DNA from 3 places in the Brevibacillus sp. TJ4 genome. Region 1 is predicted to be linked to each of the others. Evidence: a T-box and tRNA genes for the amino acid it is inferred to sense, from the RefSeq annotation. Region 1 holds a T-box; the other regions hold tRNA genes.
What was found. The T-box of region 1 lies ahead of pheS (phenylalanine--tRNA ligase subunit alpha). A T-box ahead of a tRNA ligase gene usually reads a tRNA of that ligase, here a tRNA-Phe.
Positions count from the first base shown of each region.

Region 2: it encodes a tRNA-Phe, which carries the amino acid that the T-box ahead of pheS (phenylalanine--tRNA ligase subunit alpha) is inferred to sense. The anticodon was not compared.
Region 3: it encodes a tRNA-Phe, which carries the amino acid that the T-box ahead of pheS (phenylalanine--tRNA ligase subunit alpha) is inferred to sense. The anticodon was not compared.

Region 1 is NZ_CP185865.1:3,109,546-3,112,795, reverse strand. It holds gene ACAF76_RS15305 (TrmH family RNA methyltransferase) at 1-708, shown strand, start outside; gene ACAF76_RS15300 (DUF2225 domain-containing protein) at 705-1,430, opposite strand; T-box leader at 1,543-1,789, shown strand; gene pheS (phenylalanine--tRNA ligase subunit alpha) at 1,847-2,881, shown strand; gene pheT (phenylalanine--tRNA ligase subunit beta) at 2,897-3,250, shown strand, end outside.
Region 2 is NZ_CP185865.1:3,499,533-3,502,782, reverse strand. It holds rRNA gene ACAF76_RS17160 (23S ribosomal RNA) at 1-485, shown strand, start outside; tRNA gene ACAF76_RS17155 (tRNA-Asn) at 541-616, shown strand; tRNA gene ACAF76_RS17150 (tRNA-Ser) at 624-716, shown strand; tRNA gene ACAF76_RS17145 (tRNA-Glu) at 720-796, shown strand; tRNA gene ACAF76_RS17140 (tRNA-Val) at 858-933, shown strand; tRNA gene ACAF76_RS17135 (tRNA-Met) at 979-1,055, shown strand; tRNA gene ACAF76_RS17130 (tRNA-Asp) at 1,195-1,271, shown strand; tRNA gene ACAF76_RS17125 (tRNA-Phe) at 1,303-1,378, shown strand; tRNA gene ACAF76_RS17120 (tRNA-Trp) at 1,384-1,457, shown strand; tRNA gene ACAF76_RS17115 (tRNA-His) at 1,481-1,556, shown strand; tRNA gene ACAF76_RS17110 (tRNA-Gln) at 1,570-1,644, shown strand; tRNA gene ACAF76_RS17105 (tRNA-Gly) at 1,650-1,725, shown strand; tRNA gene ACAF76_RS17100 (tRNA-Cys) at 1,888-1,961, shown strand; tRNA gene ACAF76_RS17095 (tRNA-Leu) at 1,971-2,053, shown strand; gene ACAF76_RS17090 (sigma-70 family RNA polymerase sigma factor) at 2,529-3,098, shown strand; gene ACAF76_RS17085 (hypothetical protein) at 3,088-3,250, shown strand, end outside.
Region 3 is NZ_CP185865.1:3,809,162-3,812,411, reverse strand. It holds rRNA gene ACAF76_RS18750 (23S ribosomal RNA) at 1-800, shown strand, start outside; tRNA gene ACAF76_RS18745 (tRNA-Asn) at 856-931, shown strand; tRNA gene ACAF76_RS18740 (tRNA-Ser) at 939-1,029, shown strand; tRNA gene ACAF76_RS18735 (tRNA-Met) at 1,066-1,142, shown strand; tRNA gene ACAF76_RS18730 (tRNA-Leu) at 1,150-1,234, shown strand; tRNA gene ACAF76_RS18725 (tRNA-Glu) at 1,249-1,325, shown strand; tRNA gene ACAF76_RS18720 (tRNA-Val) at 1,406-1,481, shown strand; tRNA gene ACAF76_RS18715 (tRNA-Met) at 1,533-1,609, shown strand; tRNA gene ACAF76_RS18710 (tRNA-Asp) at 1,749-1,825, shown strand; tRNA gene ACAF76_RS18705 (tRNA-Phe) at 1,857-1,932, shown strand; tRNA gene ACAF76_RS18700 (tRNA-Thr) at 1,947-2,022, shown strand; tRNA gene ACAF76_RS18695 (tRNA-Gln) at 2,028-2,102, shown strand; tRNA gene ACAF76_RS18690 (tRNA-Lys) at 2,110-2,185, shown strand; tRNA gene ACAF76_RS18685 (tRNA-Leu) at 2,229-2,310, shown strand; gene ACAF76_RS18680 (hypothetical protein) at 2,428-2,784, opposite strand.

The DNA of each region.
Region 1 (3,250 bases):
GAAGAGGCGTTCAACAGCGGAGCCAAAGTGGTGACGGTGCTGTACGATCCGCAGCGCGCTATCGATCCGGCTTGCCAGCGCGCCATGGCCGAACACGAGGGTGGGCTGCAAATCCTGACGGCATCGGAGGCTGTGCTCGCCAAGCTCTCCGAGACGAAGTCACCGCAAGGCATCGTGGCTGAGGTAAAGCGAAGAGACGGTGACTGGGACTCCTGGCTGACCCAGCGTCTTGCCGAAGGGGACCAGCTGCTTTTGCTGCTGCTCGATGAAATCCAGGACCCGGGAAACCTCGGAACAATCCTCAGGACTGCCGAGGCGGCGGGAGTAGACGCTGTTGTTTTGGGCAAAGGCAGCGTCGACTTGTACAACGGAAAAGTGATTCGTTCCACGATGGGAGCCATATTCCGACTGCCTATTTTCTCCATGTCACTGCCGGAATTGGCCGACCAGTGGAAGTCGCTGGGGGGAAAACTGCTCGTCACTGCCATCAGCGAAGGCAGCTCTCCCTATGATATGGCTACCTATTCAGGCAAGACGGCCATCGTCATCGGCAACGAGGGCAGAGGCGTATCCAAAGCAATGATGGATCGTGCTGACGAAAAGCTGTACATCCCGATCTACGGTCGCGCAGAGTCGCTCAATGCAGCAGTTGCGGCTGGCATATTGATCTATGAAGCGCGGAGAAAGCAGACAGACCGGACGATCTAGTCGAGCTGCGGACTTTCCATTCCCGTCTTTTGCTTGTACTCTTCGCGAGCGATTTGCCACTGGTCCTGTGCCATTCGCAAAATACCGCTTTCAATCGTCTGGTTGCGAAATGACAGTGCCTTGCCGAAATAGCGGATGGCCTGATCGAATTCACCCAGACGGCGGTACAGTTCGCCAAGCAGGTACATCAGTCTGACTTCCGACATTTCCTTGTCCGTGCGCATGTAATCCGAATGTATGTAGGACTCTTCGTATTCCGCAGCAGCCATGCGGATAAAGCGGATTTCTTCGGCTTCGTTCGCTTCGAAGCGGTAGAGCCAGGCGAGTCGCAGGTACAGCCCTGCTTTGACGGAATGAGGCTGATTCGTCAACTCCGCGGCGAAGATGGCCAGCTTGTAGCTGACGATCGCCTCGATCCGTTGGCGGACTGATCCGAATTCTTTGGGCGTCCACTTGGCTGTTATTTTCTGCTGGACTTCCTGCGCCTGTGAAAGAGTCAATGTTTTCTGAAACTGGTCGTTAAAGGCAAAGCCGCATTGGGGACATACACTGACAGAGTAGAGAATCGGATTGAGTGCCTGTTCCTTGAAATGGGTACAGAAGTCGCTGTCGCGGTGTGCCACTGTCAAACTGCCGCTGCGGATTCGCTTGGTCGTAAAAGGCGTTTCGCAATGGGGGCATGTGACGGTTTTATCGTACAGCGCGGATGCTTTTTCAATCATTCGAAAAATCCCCTTTCTGGATGTCGGTTCGATGTACTGCGATGGGACACATATTTGCGGGAGAAGAATTGAAAGTTGATTCTGGTTGCGCTATAATCGGTTCTAATTATAACGTAAAGCGATGACGGAGACTAGTAAGCAGGAACTACGGCTTTTCAGGGAGAAGATGCCACAGACTGAAAGCATCTTCAAGCACAGTAGCTGCCGAATTCACTCCTGAGCAGCACTCTGAACCGTTCTGTTTGGACGCAGTAGGAGCAGCCGGGTCATTCCCGTTACCAATGTCTGAAGTGAGGCAAGAAATCCGTTTTTTTGCCTAACAAGGGTGGTACCGCGAGAAAAAGTAACTCGTCCCTTCTGGGGCGGGTTTTTCTTTTTTTTAAGGCAAGACAATCACCAAAAAGGAGCGATTCAGCGTGCAAACAAGGTTGCAAGAAATGAAGAATGCGGCACTCGGCCAAATGGACCAGGTGACGGATTCGGCACAACTCCAGGACTTGCGCGTCAAGTACCTGGGCAAAAAAGGGGAGTTGACCGAGCTTTTGCGGGGAATGGGCAGCCTCTCGCCGGAAGAGCGTCCACTTGTCGGACAACTCGTAAACGAGGTGCGGGAAGCGCTGGAAAAAGCGTTTGCCAGTAAACAACAAGACCTCGAACAAGCTGTCTTGAACGCCAAGCTGGCGTCGCAGACGATCGATGTCACCCTGCCAGGCAGACCGGTGCCGGCCGGGACGATGCATCCGCTCTCGCGCATCATCGAGGAGATCGAAGACATCTTCATCGGGATGGGCTTTGAGATTGCCGAAGGGCCTGAGGTGGAACTCGATCACTTCAACTTTGAAATGCTCAATCTGCCGAAGGATCATCCGGCACGCGACATGCAAGACTCCTTTTACATCACGGATGAAATTTTGCTGCGCACCCACACGTCTCCTGTACAGGCGCGCACCATGCTGAAAAAGGAAGGCAAGACGCCTGTGAAAATCATCTGCCCGGGGAAAGTATACCGCCGCGATGACGACGACGCTACACACTCCCACCAATTTACCCAGATTGAAGGGCTGGTCGTCGCAAAAGGAATCGGCATGAGCGACCTGAAAGGCACCTTGCTCACCTTCGCCCGGAAAATGTTCGGACCCAACCAGCAAGTAAGGCTGCGCCCCAGCTTCTTCCCGTTCACCGAACCGAGCGCCGAGGTTGACCTGCAGTGCTTCAAGTGCGGCGGTGAAGGATGCCGCGTCTGCAAGCAGACGGGCTGGATCGAAATTCTCGGCTCCGGAATGGTCCATCCGCGCGTGCTGGAAATGGCTGGCTACGATCCGCAGGAAGTCAGCGGTTTTGCCTTTGGCATGGGTGTAGAACGGATTGCCATGCTGAAATACGGGGTGGAGGACATCCGCCATTTTTATACCAATGACGTTCGTTTCCTGCGTCAGTTCAACCGAGCGTAAGAGAGGAGAGCGAAGATGAAAGTATCGTACCAATGGTTATCAGAATATGTCGATCTGCATGACGTCACGCCCCAGGAGCTGGCGGAAAAGCTGACTGCAAGCGGCGTCGAGGTAGACGCGGTGGAGTCGCGCAACGCCGGAGTATCCGGTGCGGTGATCGGTTATGTAAAAGAACGCAGCAAACACCCGGACGCGGACCGCTTGAATGTCTGCATCGTCGATGTCGGGCAGGAAGAGGATTTGCAAATCGTCTGTGGAGCGGCGAATGTGGCCCAAGGGCAAAAAGTGGTCGTCGCGCTGCCTGGCGCCCATCTGCCTGGCGGTTTGAAAATCAAGCGTTCCAAGCTGCGCGGCGTGGAATCCCAGGGG
Region 2 (3,250 bases), 390 kb from region 1:
GCCATCGCTCAACGGATAAAAGCTACCCTGGGGATAACAGGCTTATCTCCCCCAAGAGTCCACATCGACGGGGAGGTTTGGCACCTCGATGTCGGCTCATCGCATCCTGGGGCTGAAGTAGGTCCCAAGGGTTGGGCTGTTCGCCCATTAAAGCGGTACGCGAGCTGGGTTCAGAACGTCGTGAGACAGTTCGGTCCCTATCTGTCGCGGGCGCAGGAAGTTTGAGGAGAGCTGTCCTTAGTACGAGAGGACCGGGATGGACGCACCGCTGGTGCACCAGTTGTCACGCCAGTGGCACAGCTGGGTAGCTATGTGCGGAAGGGATAAGCGCTGAAAGCATCTAAGCGTGAAGCCCCCTCCAAGATGAGACTTCCCACAGCGCAAGCTGGTAAGACCCCTCAAAGACGATGAGGTTGATAGGTTCGGTGTGGAAGCGCGGCAACGCGTGGAGCTGACGAATACTAATCGGTCGAGGACTTATCCACACACAATCTACAGCATGCATGCAGATCCAGTTTTGAAGGAATAATCCTTCCTTGTTCCTCGGTAGCTCAGTTGGTAGAGCAATCGGCTGTTAACCGATCGGTCGGCGGTTCGAGTCCGTCCCGAGGAGCCATAGTTATGGATGGATGTCCGAGAGGCCGAAGGAGCACGATTGGAAATCGTGTAGACGGGGATAACTCGTCTCGTGGGTTCAAATCCCACTCCATCCGCCATATGGCCCGTTGGTGAAGCGGTTTAACACAGCAGCCTTTCACGCTGTCATACAGGGGTTCGAATCCCCTACGGGTCACCATACCTCCCCACAAAGCGAGTGGAAAGTTCCTTTGTGGGGATTCCCAACCACATTCTGTTTGGGAGGCTTAGCTCAGCTGGGAGAGCATCTGCCTTACAAGCAGAGGGTCGGCGGTTCGATCCCGTCAGCCTCCACCATATCCTTGTACACGAACGAGTGCACTGGGAAGTGGATCATATCGTCGCGGGATGGAGCAGCTCGGTAGCTCGTCGGGCTCATAACCCGAAGGTCGCAGGTTCAAATCCTGCTCCCGCAACCAATACTCTTTCTGTACTACGTCGATTAGGCATCATTGTTCAGAAAGGAAGGTAGTACCCGCAGGGTGCAACCAATACTCTTTCTGTACTGCGTCGTGCAGATGCACTGTTGTCTTAATAGCGAAATTTCCAAAAACATCTGGAGCTGTGGTGAAGTTGGAGTTCACGCCGGTCTGTCACACCGGAGGTCGCGGGTTCGAGTCCCGTCAGCTCCGCCATTTCTTTTCTGCAATGGCGGTATTTATATGAGGCTCGGTAGCTCAGTCGGTAGAGCAGAGGACTGAAAATCCTCGTGTCGGCGGTTCGATTCCGTCCCGAGCCACCATGTACAGGGGCATAGTTTAACGGTAGAACGAAGGTCTCCAAAACCTTTGGTGTGGGTTCGATTCCTACTGCCCCTGCCACTTTTGGATAGGCATTTACCATGGCGGTCGTGGCGAAGTGGTTAACGCACCGGATTGTGGCTCCGGCATTCGTGGGTTCAAGTCCCATCGATCGCCCCATTATTAACTCTATTGGGGCATAGCCAAGCGGTAAGGCAACGGACTTTGACTCCGTCATGCCTAGGTTCGAATCCTAGTGCCCCAGCCATTTATGCGGACGTAGCTCAATTGGTAGAGCGTCGCCTTGCCAAGGCGAAGGTCGCGGGTTCGAGACCCGTCGTCCGCTCCATAAGTATTCACAGGGTCTCTCACCCGTACCGGGTTTACCCTGAAGTGAATAAGCGGGTAAGTGCACGGGTACTTCTGATCTGGCTTTTCCAAGAGGGATCTCGAGGAAGAGACGCCAGCGAAGCGAGACCCGTCGTCCGCTCCATCTTTTACATGTATCTATGGAGGCATAGCCAAGGGGTAAGGCACGGGTCTGCAAAACCCTTATCCCCGGTTCGAATCCGGGTGCCTCCTCCATCTGAATAGGCCGGTATGGCGGAATTGGCAGACGCGCGCGACTCAAAATCGTGAGGGAAACCGTGGGGGTTCAAGTCCCTCTACCGGCACCATATTAACAACAAACAGTCCATTAGATAGAATTCTAATGGGCTTTTTTTATTTTTTTATATCTTCATTCATTGTATTGGCTGAATAAATATTGGAACTGTACTCCAAGTGAGCCGGTCTGGTGATATTGTCATTTCGCCCATACGCTACAACAATGCGGACCTGTTCCTTGCAAATGCCGCGCCTACGTTTCTCCTTCCTTTCGTCCTCTTCTCTACGACCACGTTTACGAGCATCACGGTGTGGAATCCCGCCCTTGCGACCTTTCTCCGATCCAAGAAGTGTGTTTCATCGCTTACGATGATTTCGTTAAGCTGACTATTTCCAAGCGAAAATAAAAACCAATTTGTTAATAAAATGATTCAATTTCCGTATTAACTAATGTGAGGCTCATACAACCACAGCAAATTGCGCAATTTGTCTTGTTAGTTGCATCTTAGCAAGTGAGGGGAGGGGAAATAGTTGGAGGTTTCTAATGTGAATACAGGAATCAGCCACAGCAATATTCGTGATCTTCAAAAAGGGATCATGTCAGAAGAAAAATTTACAGCGATCTACGATGCGTACTATAGCCGTGTCTACAAATATATTTGCTACCGTATCAATAACCACTATGATGCGGAAGAGATTTGCAGTCATGTATTTGAAGTAGTGATTTCAAAATACAACAGCTACTCGCCACAAAAGTCCAATTTTGAAGTTTGGTTGTTTGCGATTGTTAGAAACGCTGTAACTGATTACTTCCGCTCACAGAAAAAAAGGGCCACCTTTTCTCTGGACTCCATTCTGGACGTGATTTTACCAAGGTCAACTCCAGAAGAAGTTGTCATCCTTGATGACAGCAACGAAATCTTGTACAAGGCTCTGGCAAAGCTAAGCGATAAGGAACGCAATATTATTGGCATGAAGTATGCGGCGGGGTTGAAAAACGCGGAAATTGCTGACCTGCTCGGAGTCAGCGGTTCAAATATCGGTGTAGTCCTTTACAGATGTCTAAAGAAGCTGCAACAGGAACTGGAAAAAGGAGGGTTTCAATATGAAAAATAGGAAGAATGTAGATGAATTTTCCGACCTAACCAACTTGCTTGCCAATTTGGAGCTTACTGACAAAGCCTCCAAAGAGCGAATCTACCATCGTCTCCTGTTCAAAATGAGATCAGGAACCATTCAATCCAATTTAATGAAAAGGGATGAGATCG
Region 3 (3,250 bases), 700 kb from region 1:
TGTGCATCATGTACAGGATAGGTGGGAAGCTTTGAAGCAGGGGCGCCAGCCTCTGTGGAGCTGTCGGTGGGATACCACCCTTGATGTACGGAGTTTCTAACTCGTCGCCCTTATCGGGCGAGAGGACCATGCCAGGTGGGCAGTTTGACTGGGGCGGTCGCCTCCCAAAAGGTAACGGAGGCGCCCAAAGGTTCCCTCAGAATGGTCGGAAATCATTCGTAGAGTGTAAAGGCAGAAGGGAGCTTGACTGCGAGACCTACAAGTCGAGCAGGGACGAAAGTCGGGCTTAGTGATCCGGTGGTTCCGCATGGAAGGGCCATCGCTCAACGGATAAAAGCTACCCTGGGGATAACAGGCTTATCTCCCCCAAGAGTCCACATCGACGGGGAGGTTTGGCACCTCGATGTCGGCTCATCGCATCCTGGGGCTGAAGTAGGTCCCAAGGGTTGGGCTGTTCGCCCATTAAAGCGGTACGCGAGCTGGGTTCAGAACGTCGTGAGACAGTTCGGTCCCTATCTGTCGCGGGCGCAGGAAGTTTGAGGAGAGCTGTCCTTAGTACGAGAGGACCGGGATGGACGCACCGCTGGTGCACCAGTTGTCACGCCAGTGGCACAGCTGGGTAGCTATGTGCGGAAGGGATAAGCGCTGAAAGCATCTAAGCGTGAAGCCCCCTCCAAGATGAGACTTCCCACAGCGCAAGCTGGTAAGACCCCTCAAAGACGATGAGGTTGATAGGTTCGGTGTGGAAGCGCGGCAACGCGTGGAGCTGACGAATACTAATCGGTCGAGGACTTATCCACACACAATCCACGGCATGCATGCAGATCCAGTTTTGAAGGAATAATCCTTCTTTGTTCCTCGGTAGCTCAGTTGGTAGAGCAATCGGCTGTTAACCGATCGGTCGGCGGTTCGAGTCCGTCCCGAGGAGCCATAAATACGGAGAGTTACCCAAGAGGCCGAAGGGGACGGTTTGCTAAACCGTTAGTATGCGCAAGCGTAGCGAGGGTTCGAATCCCTCACTCTCCGCCATTTGTTTTACCTTTCACGTAATGAAATAACAGATGTGGCGGTGTAGCTCAGCTGGTTAGAGCGTTCGGTTCATACCCGAAAGGTCGGGGGTTCGATTCCCTCCGCCGCTACCAAAACCCTGCGGTCGTGGTGGAATTGGCAGACACACCATCTTGAGGGGGTGGCGGGGCGACCCGTGCGAGTTCGAGTCTCGCCGACCGCACCATTTACTATTCATATGGCCCGTTGGTGAAGCGGTTTAACACAGCAGCCTTTCACGCTGTCATACAGGGGTTCGAATCCCCTACGGGTCACCAAAAACATAAATGATTGCAGTCAGTTTTGGATACCCTACAATGGAGAATACCTATGTGGGAGAGTCCTTTGTAGGGAGCATGGAGGCTTAGCTCAGCTGGGAGAGCATCTGCCTTACAAGCAGAGGGTCGGCGGTTCGATCCCGTCAGCCTCCACCACTTTCTTGTACGCACTAGGATTGCGGCGAGAATGGTTCAGATTCATATTGTCGCGGGATGGAGCAGCTCGGTAGCTCGTCGGGCTCATAACCCGAAGGTCGCAGGTTCAAATCCTGCTCCCGCAACCAATACTCTTTCCGTACTACGTCGGAAAGGAAAGGTAGTACCCGCAGGGTGCAACCAATAATTCTTCTTGTACACTGTAGGCACTTTTCTTTTGCCAAGTATACATACTCGTACATAAGAAAAGATGATGCTGTACACACTGGAGCTGTGGTGAAGTTGGAGTTCACGCCGGTCTGTCACACCGGAGGTCGCGGGTTCGAGTCCCGTCAGCTCCGCCATTTCTTTTTTGGCGGTCGTCATAACAATTGAGGCTCGGTAGCTCAGTCGGTAGAGCAGAGGACTGAAAATCCTCGTGTCGGCGGTTCGATTCCGTCCCGAGCCACCATTTGAATAATTTGTGCCGGTGTAGCTCAATTGGTAGAGCACCTGACTTGTAATCAGGGGGTTGTGGGTTCGATTCCTATCGCCGGCACCATTTTTTGGGGTATAGCCAAGCGGTAAGGCAACGGACTTTGACTCCGTCATTCCTAGGTTCGAATCCTAGTACCCCAGCCATTTTCACGAGCCATTAGCTCAGTTGGTAGAGCATCTGACTTTTAATCAGAGGGTCGAAGGTTCGAGTCCTTCATGGCTCACCAGTTTTTATCTACGTTTGACGATTGACGAATTGACAGCATACATGCGGGTGTGGCGGAATGGCAGACGCACCAGATTTAGGTTCTGGCGGGCAACCGTGGGGGTTCAAGTCCCTTCACCCGCACCATCTGCTTTAAACCTTGAGAGATCAAGGCTTTTTTTATTTTATCGGAAAAATATCCAGATACGCGAAGAGAGAATGTACGGATGGAACTGGGCATTCTTTTTTACAAGCAAGAGACTACTACTCCTGCAATGAGTGAAATATGCCGGGAAACTCAAGCACAGGATCATTTGCGATTTCGTAGACAGTTGTTTCCCCGGTACTATACCCGTAGAATGTGACCAAATTCCCCGAAAGATATATCAGTTCGACCAGTTCACCACGATCCTCCAGTTCGATATAATACTTCCCCCCCGTTACAGAACGAGTAGACTTGTTCATGTCTGATTCATACTTCCTTTGACGCAGCTCCAGTTTGGCCAAATCGTCGAGGATGATGTCGATGGTGCTAGGGTCCGTGATCGAGACTTCTCTTCGATTGCTTCGAGTGTGAATGGAGTCTATTTTGTTTTTATCGAACGCGATCGTTTCATTCAAATGACCGAACCTGCAACCCGGGGAAATACACCAGGTCGCTGACTGCATAGATGCTGAGTATGATACAGGCAGCGAGTATTTTTTTGCCATATGAAAACCTTCCTAACCTTTTTGTGATGCTTTCCCAAAAAGAAGTAGACCTTTCCTTGTGAGCCCGAAAGCAAGGAGGTCTACAATGACAGTTTGCTTCGCTCCTTGTGGGAGCCTCTTTTGTACTGGCCGCAAGTGCAGCTAAAAACACCTGCAGTCATGTACAGTGTAAGCAAGAGACGTTGCTGATATGACTGATATTACCATATTTTTACACAAAAGAAACTTTTTCAGTGGAAAAACAATGCTTCATAACTGGTTTTGCGCAAGACAGCAAGTAGCAGCTAGGGAAGAACAAGATTTTCTCCATAAACACAAAGAAAAACTTGACCATTCACATATATACGTGCTATACTCTTTTGTGTCGATGGAACGA